DNA from 2 places in the Bacillus sp. P4_D3 genome. Region 1 is predicted to be linked to the other one. Evidence: predicted binding sites of a transcription regulator. Region 1 holds the regulator's gene; the other holds the start of a gene.
The links. Region 1 encodes LexA, which represses DNA repair genes until DNA is damaged. Its sites were predicted from a motif close to CGAACATATGTTCG; they were not measured.
Positions count from the first base shown of each region.

Region 2: the regulator LexA is predicted to act here: its motif matches at 2,168-2,181, upstream of AC1DTM_RS17745 (Y-family DNA polymerase).

Region 1 is NZ_JBFUIN010000218.1:219-3,928, reverse strand. Features, by position in the region: gene AC1DTM_RS17610 (bifunctional metallophosphatase/5'-nucleotidase) at 1-373, shown strand, start outside; gene AC1DTM_RS17605 (DUF896 domain-containing protein) at 414-653, opposite strand; gene AC1DTM_RS17600 (YneB family resolvase-like protein) at 699-1,355, opposite strand; gene lexA (transcriptional repressor LexA) at 1,497-2,111, shown strand; gene AC1DTM_RS17590 (DUF4097 family beta strand repeat-containing protein) at 2,215-3,015, opposite strand; gene AC1DTM_RS17585 (DUF1700 domain-containing protein) at 3,019-3,561, opposite strand; gene AC1DTM_RS17580 (PadR family transcriptional regulator) at 3,554-3,710, opposite strand, start outside.
Region 2 is NZ_JBFUIN010000223.1:505-5,266, forward strand. Features, by position in the region: gene AC1DTM_RS17730 (hypothetical protein) at 1-260, opposite strand, end outside; partial or broken gene AC1DTM_RS17735 (ABC transporter substrate-binding protein) at 320-652, opposite strand; gene AC1DTM_RS17740 (DUF3967 domain-containing protein) at 1,375-1,983, opposite strand; gene AC1DTM_RS17745 (Y-family DNA polymerase) at 2,228-3,493, shown strand; gene AC1DTM_RS17750 (YolD-like family protein) at 3,490-3,840, shown strand; gene AC1DTM_RS17755 (hypothetical protein) at 3,862-4,032, shown strand; partial or broken gene AC1DTM_RS17760 (lysostaphin resistance A-like protein) at 4,491-4,762, opposite strand, start outside.

The sequences.
Region 1 (3,710 bases):
ACTCTCTGCTTCTTATTTCACATTAAAAGCAGATGGATCCATCATCGTAACCCCTACCTACATAGAACCAAAGCCGCAACACTATAATTACGATATGTGGGAAGGGATTTCGTACGTATTAAACATTTCAAGACCAATTGGCGAGAGAGTAGAATCTTTACAGTATAAAGGCGCTCCCCTTAATATAAATGAAGAATATGACGTTGTTATGAATAATTATCGCGCAAGTGGCGGAGGGAACTTCTTTATGTTTCAAAATAAGCTAGTAGTAAAAGACATACCAACAGATATGTCTGAACTTATCGCTAACTATATATCGAAGCACAAAAGGATAGAAGCAACAGTCAATCACAACTGGAAAGTTATTAAATAACGAATTTAACAAATAAAAAAAGATGGGCTATGCCCATCTTTTAATTTAATTTTGCATTCTCTTGCTTTTTTAAAGCTTTTAATTTCGCCGGTGTAACATCCGTTCCTTCTTCGTTAACGACTTTAATTCCTTTTAATTCGTTTAACATATTTTGACGAAATCCTTTTAAATATTGTTCACGTAGCGATTGGCGCTCACGTTGTTCTTCTTCAGTTAAGCCTTCAGCTTTTGCTTTTTTCGCTAAGAAGTTAATGCGTTCAATGAGTTCTTGACTTGGCATCTCGAATCCCCCTTCTACTCAAAACTGATTATTATCATACAATAGTTAGTCCTCTTTATCAAGCAATTGCTTTGTATATTCTACATACCTTCGATGTACAGTTGCTTTTGAAACATCATGACCAAAACCACGAAGTGTTGCTGCAATTTCTTCAAAAGTTAATTCATTCCGGCGTAAACGTACAATTTCCTCAATTGGCACTTCTTTTTTCTCACGTCCTATACTTAAATGACGATTTTTCAAATTATTCTCTGGACGAAATCCTTTCTCTACCGCCCTTTGCATGCCACGTTTAATTTTTAAATTGTGGATCTTTCTTTGATACTCTTCAACAATCCCTATTATATTTAGCACCATCGAATCAGAATCTGAAAGCTGTAATTCACCACTATGCGTGTGCGTATAAACTTTTATCCCCTCTTTATGTAAACAATGCATTAATGCAATCTTTGCATTTCCTCTACCAAGACGCGTTTCATCTTGTATAAGTAGTACATCAACTTGTTCATCTCGAATTGTATCTAGCACTTCTAATATGCCATCACGTTCAATTGTATAACCGCTAGCCTGCTCCTCAATTACCTTTGTAACATCCATTTGATAGCGCTCAGCTAAATGCAATAATTCATCTTTTTGACGCAATAATGATGTTTCTTGTTCTTCTTTTGTTGTGCTCACACGTGCATAAATAATTGCATTCATTTTGAACCCTTCTTTCTCACTATATCTTCCTTATAGTGTATCATAAATTTGCCTTTCGTTCGAACTTATGTTTGTAGAATGTTTTTTCGCATGTTATACTTAATAATAAGAAAAATGAAAGAAAACGAGGTGTTAGAAAACATGGAAAAGTTAACGAAACGCCAGCAAGACATTCTCGACTTTATTAAGTTAAAAGTACAAGAAAAAGGATATCCGCCTTCCGTACGTGAAATCGGTCAAGCAGTCGGCCTTGCTTCTAGTTCTACAGTGCACGGACATTTATCACGACTAGAAGAAAAAGGATATATTCGACGCGACCCAACAAAACCACGCGCAATTGAAATTTTAGGTGACAACCGAATAGAAACACAGTCAGTAATTCAAGTTCCAATCGTCGGAAAAGTTACTGCCGGTTTACCGATTACAGCAGTCGAAAGTGTAGAAGATCACTTCCCACTTCCAGCTAGTATCGTTGCTGGAGCAGATCAAGTGTTTATGTTACGCATTTCTGGAGATAGCATGATTGAAGCTGGTATCTTTGATGGTGATTTAGTTGTTGTTCGCCAACAACAGTCTGCAAACAACGGTGAAATTGTAGTTGCTTTAACAGAAGATAACGAAGCAACTGTTAAACGTTTCTATAAAGAAAAAGATTATTTCCGTCTACAACCGGAAAACTCTTCACTAGAACCTATTATTTTAAAACAAGTGTCAGTTATCGGAAAAGTAATTGGCGTATATCGTGATTTACATTAAAAATAATAAAAAGAAGATAATTCCCTTATTTATATAGGTAATTATCTTCTTTTTATATTTTGATAGATTTCCGTTCATTCAAAAGAATGCGTTTCATTCATTATTAACGCGTTTCAATAGTAACATCTCCAGCAGCGGTTTTACCGCTAATCTTTTTACTACCATTACCAATCGTTATATTTTTATTGTCTTCATTAAAAATTGTCACGTCTCCAGCAGCGGTTTGCCCAGTTATAACTGCATCTTGTGGTTTTTCCAATAAAGTAATATCTACATCTCCAGCAGTTGAACTTGCCTCTAAATCATATTTAGAATCATGATCAATAATATCTATATCCCCACTAGCCGTTTTTGCTGTTACTTTCCCTATTACTTTTTTAAAATTTACCTCACCAGCTTTTGTAGACCCCTCCACACTCTTTGCTGTTACATGTTTCAAATCCACTTCTCCGGCGAGTGTTTCAACACTTACGCGGTCACTTTTCACATTACTTATTTCTATTTGTCCAGCGGATGAATTTACTTTTATCTCTTGATAAGAACGTTCTGGTACAAATATAGTCAATGTAGGCGTTTGAAATCCGAAATTGTAAAAGGAAAAATTAAATGAAACACCTTTTTCTATTTCCCCTATGACTTTTAATGTGTCACCATCTTCAGCAATACGAATCTCCTGTTTACTTACGTCTCCTGTTTGCTTTACATAAAAAGAGGAATCAGGCGATTTTTGGACAACAATATCTCCAGCATCTAACTTAACTTCCACATTTTTTAGCGTTTCGTTTTTAATAACTTCTTCCTTATTTCCTTTCTCTACAGTTTCTACTGCTTTCTTATATGTTTGTGAAATCCCTATTACTCCAATAATGATACAAGCGATAGCTACTAATAATATTTTTTTCATCATCTACTCCCCTTTTATCATTTTGAAGTTCCATACTACATAGCGTACACATAATCTTTTAAACCACTTCGTACTATAATAAGCTACAATACATAACAACAAACCTACTCCAACAAACGTTATACTAACGAAAAGATCCAACCATATAAAAGTACCCATAAATACTTTTACAATAACGAAAAATGGTGTCACTACACTAGCAATACCACCGACCCAAAAGGAAAATATAAAAGCTATAATTGCAATTAATGGGCCTAACACAATAATAAAATTAAACAAACTAAGTCCAACCGCTGCCAGGACAGCTCTTGTTACATTCGAAGTCGATGGATCTTTTTTCATCTCATCAAAGCGATACAAAGCAAGCAAGTCTTTCGCAATTACTTTCGGAGAACCAAGCCCCTTTATTATTTCTGATTCAGTTTTCCCCTCTTCCATCCCAAACTGAAAGTGCTCTTCATAATCAAATAAAATATCTTGTCGCTCTTCTTCTGGTAACTTTCTAAGATGACTTGATAATTCTTTAAGAAACTGTTCTTTACTCATCCCATTCCACCCCTTCAATAATTTCTTGAACACCTTTAGCAAAATCACGCCACTCCGTCACTAACAAATGAAGTTGCGTCTCCCCTTGCTCTGTTAGTTGATAATATTTACGGGGCGGTCCTTCCGTGGATTCTTTTAAATATGTTTGA
Region 2 (4,762 bases), on a different contig from region 1:
ATCAATATTGCTAAATCATGTAATACATAGAATGTTAATAAACTCCATAATCCCAAAGTTAAAAATATTAAGGTTAAAAACAAATTTGGCTTACTGTATTTTAATTTTTTCACATACAGCAGTAATAGCATTATAGGAATAGTATAGATAACAAACATGAAAATGTCTTTTTGATCATCTGGATTCCTAATATCAAAGCCCATTACAATGATTACCACTAAAGCAATCAACATAAACGCTATTTCCTTTATTTTTTCCACATTAAACACTCCTTTTTAAAAAAATTCCGAATTTTTTACACAAATATATAATAACATATTGACCATTTTGCATCCTCTCTGAGATAGAATGTGTATGTTTTTTTATCTTCGCTTACATCATATGTTTTAGCCACACCAGGAATCGGTTTATTGCCCTCTCCAAGCATATATAACCCCTCAAACACGTTACGCATAACATTCATTGATTCTCCATCAGTCGCCTTTGTTACATCCATTGTTGGAATTTCTGCGATATATGGAAAATGAATGGATTGTTTATCTGCCACTTTACCATTCGCCTTATTTTTCTTATCCTTTTCCACACTACAAGCTGTTAGTAATAAACTAGCACTTATAATCGTTGTAATAACCGTTGTAGTTTTCCCTCTCATTTTTTCTCCTCCTATATATATAAGATACTACCTATTCTATATTACTATATTAAATAAAATAAATAACCATCGATAACAGTTTGTACATTCATTACGGTACGTGAAATTACAATTGAACCACCTTCCGCTACATCTCCTTTAATGCTGATTGTCATACACATATGTATGTTTTCATTATTCTGAATTTAATTTTGTTAAAATTCGTGATTTAAAACCTACAAACTAATTTAACTCTGTATAACCCCCCATTGCAATAGTTGGTTCTATTTTTTTATTGCCTAAACTATGGGGTGCAATAGGTTGACTGTGAACTTGCTGCATTTTTAAGTCCAGGCTATACTTCAAGTGAAGGCGAGGTGAAATATACAAATGGAAAATTTTATTCTAGTACTTGTGGTGATTGCATTAGCCCTACATTTAAAATACGAAGAGTCTATCGCTCCATATTTCTCTATAACTTCAGTCATAACATTAATTTGTTATATCATGTACACGAATGATATAACAAATATTTTAGCATTGACTCTTTGTATTATATTAAATGGATTAGCTCTATGTTACGACTTCAAAAACATGATTATCAGTATTAAGAATTACGTAGCTAATTAATAGTTTTCATTAAAAATATCGTTAATTAACACACAATTAACGATATTTTATCTAAAATAATTTTTTACTTACTTTCGTAATTAATCTAACCGCCCACAAAGAATAGTATAAAATTATAAATCACCCCAAAACTTCCACCACGATTTCTTTTTCGCTGCCGCTACTTCTTCCTGTGCTGTTACAATAGTACTTTTCACATCTTGAATTTCTCTAATCACTCTCATAAGGTTTTCATCTCTTTGCTCTAACCTTTTTTCTATCCTTTCTTCACGTTCCTTCCTATCTTTCATATCGTCTTCAATTAACTTATTCCTTTGATCTATACGATCCCCTAGTCTCTTTTCCATTTCTAACAAGTTCGCTTGCTGCACCTTATTAATTTCTTCTATCATAGCGCTATATTGTTGTTGAAATTGATACTGCATTTGATAAGGTATTGCATCTGTCCCCTGGCTTTCTTCCTTCTTATTATCGATTCCAAATTGCTTTGCAATCATTTTTGCTGCTTTTTCTAAGGTCATACCATCCTGCTTACTCAACTCTACTAACTTTTCAATAAGTAACACATCAAACTCTGTATATTCTCTTCTTCCTCGACTATTCTTTTTTGCATCATATCCTTCACGCTCAAGAATATCTGAATACTTTCTAAGCGTGCTGCCACTCACTCCTAAACGATTATAAACCTCATTAGCGGTGTATACTATCTCCATTTCTGCCATAGCGCTACGCCACCTCCTATAAGAAAAATTCAATAAATGAGGAATAATACCTTTAATAATCAATCGACGAAGCTCGTACTGTCTTTGCTGATTTTTGTCGTTCAAATACCATCAATATTATTTCACCATGTTTTTCTCCGGCATAACTTTACTTCATAAATAATAATTAAAAACCCCTTCATAAAGAACGTAAGTTCGTATATAATAAGAACGTGCGTTCTTATTATATTAAGGAGGAATAACGGTGTATGATTACTCAATTTTTCCAAATCGAATTATTTTATGCGTAGATCTTCGTAGTTTTTATGCCAGTGTGTCGTGCATCAAGATGGGCTTAGATCCCCTGCAAACCAAATTAGCTGTAGTTGGTGATGTTAACCGAAGTGGTTCAATTGTCTTAGCTGCCACTCCGCCATTAAAAGCGTTGGGACTTAAGAAGATGGCAAGGAGCTACGAGATCCCTCGCCGTAAAGACATACTTATCGTTAATCCAATTATGGGAACTTATATTAAATGCTCAAATTACATAACGAAACTTGCTCTACAATACGTTCCTATTGAGGATTTCCACCAATATTCCATCGATGAATTCTTCATGGATATTACGGATAGCATTCATCTATTTGCTAATGATCCATATGAATTTGCTTTAAAGTTCAAACGTGAAATTTATGAGCATACACGCATTGAATGTACAATAGGAATTGGGCCCAACCCATTGATGAGCAAAATCGCATTAGATGTGGAAGCAAAGAAAACCAAAGACTGCATAGCATATTGGAAATACGAAGATGTACCCATAAAATTATGGTCGATACGACCACTCAATAAGTTTTGGGGGATTTCGAGCAAAACAGAAGCAAAGTTAAATCGAAAGGGAATACATTCAATCGGAGACTTAGCACAATACCCACTCAAGTACTTAAAACAAAGTTTCGGGGTCATTGGCACAGAAATGCACTTACATAGCAACGGCATTGATTTTAGCCGTATTTCAGAAAAATACGTACCCGCAACAACTTCTATTGGTAAAAGCCAAATACTTATGCGTGATTACACTATAGAAGAGTTTCCAATTATTCTCCTGGAACACATCGAAGAAGTTTGTTATCGGATGAGAAGGCAAAACAAACTCGCTCAGACACTCCAGTTTTCTATTGGTTACAGTAAAAATTACGCTGGTGGTTTTAGAAAAACTCACACTATGAACCGACCAACCAATTTAACAATGGATATCTATAATGTTTGCACATACTTTTTACACGAGTTTTATACAGGCGAACCCATTAGATCCATTAACGTTTCTTTAACTAACTTAATCAATGAAGGCGAAGAACAAATTTCTCTTTTCGATAACATCATACAACGAGAAAAAGAAGTGAAATTGACTAAAGTAATGGATGAAATACGTACTAAGTTTGGTAAAAACAGCATATTAAGAGGGATTTCTTATACACATAGCGCTACAGCAAGACACAGAAATACATTGTTAGGAGGGCATCGAGCATGAATCATACAAATATACCAAGAGGACGAGGAATGGTAAAGTTCAGTCCATTTTCTGCAATGCCTGAACAATTCGAAGGGATCAAACAGATTATTCAAGAACAATTAAAAGTAGAAAAGCCAGTGTTAGATGAACAACAAATAGAAGAAATAGGGAGAACATTAAATGAAGCCCTACATACAAAGCAAGAAGTAAATCTATGGTACTACAAAGACGGTTGTATATACCATGAAATAATGGACATCCAAAAGATTGACCTGTTTAAAAAAACAATCATTACTACCGATGCATTTCGTTTTCAAAATAAGTTTGACCTGGATGACATTGTTGATTGTAAATTACATAATTAATATCAAAAAGGAGAATACAGTATGAATGTAATTCATTTTGAACAAGCAAGAAAAAGAAAAATGAAAGAACTACAAATGACGACAAAGATACCTATTGTTGAACGAATTTATAAAGTGGGTGGAGAGGTAAAGTTTGATGTATCTGGTGAAAAGGAATTACCTAAAACATTTCTAGAAAAAGATGTTACCTAAGAATAGGCGTGTTAAATTTTAGTGTTGATAAAACAACTGAACATTAGAGAAACCTTTTCATTTCGAGGTTTCCCTATTTTCTTGAATAACTAAGATTGTCTTATGATTGAATCTTGTTCTCCAACTCTTGGATTCTCTTTTCTAACTTTTTGTTTTTTTCCATTTCTTGATAAACGAGTAAAAAAGATAAACTCCCCATACAAAAAGCAAGCCATTCCATATTCGCACCCCCAAACTATACAATCATGAGTTAAACGAGAAATAGCCTAAGAGTCGAGGGTATGTCCTTTCCCTCGCTATTCCACACTCTGGATACTCGTTACAACGTTGTTATAGCATATATGATAATCCATTTAAATAAGAATGTAAATTTTTGTATTGGTTTAAAATAAAGTTAAATCAAAAATACTTCACATCATTATAAAGTCTTTTAGTCTGGTAATTACTATAGCGCCATGTTAATTAACTAGATAACTTGTTGCCAAAAATACAAATAAATTATATAAGATATGAGCTAACATTGGGACTTTCAAATCCTTTGTCTTTTCATAACTCCATGCATATAAACAACCATTTACAAAGTAAGGAAAGAAGAACCAATCAAAGTGAACTGCTGCAAAGATACCATTAGCAATAACAATTGCTGTTGTTCGATTGATCTGCTCCCACAATATTTCTAATCCAAGTGGCAAAATCTTTCTAAATATAAACTCTTCAATGATAGGGGGCA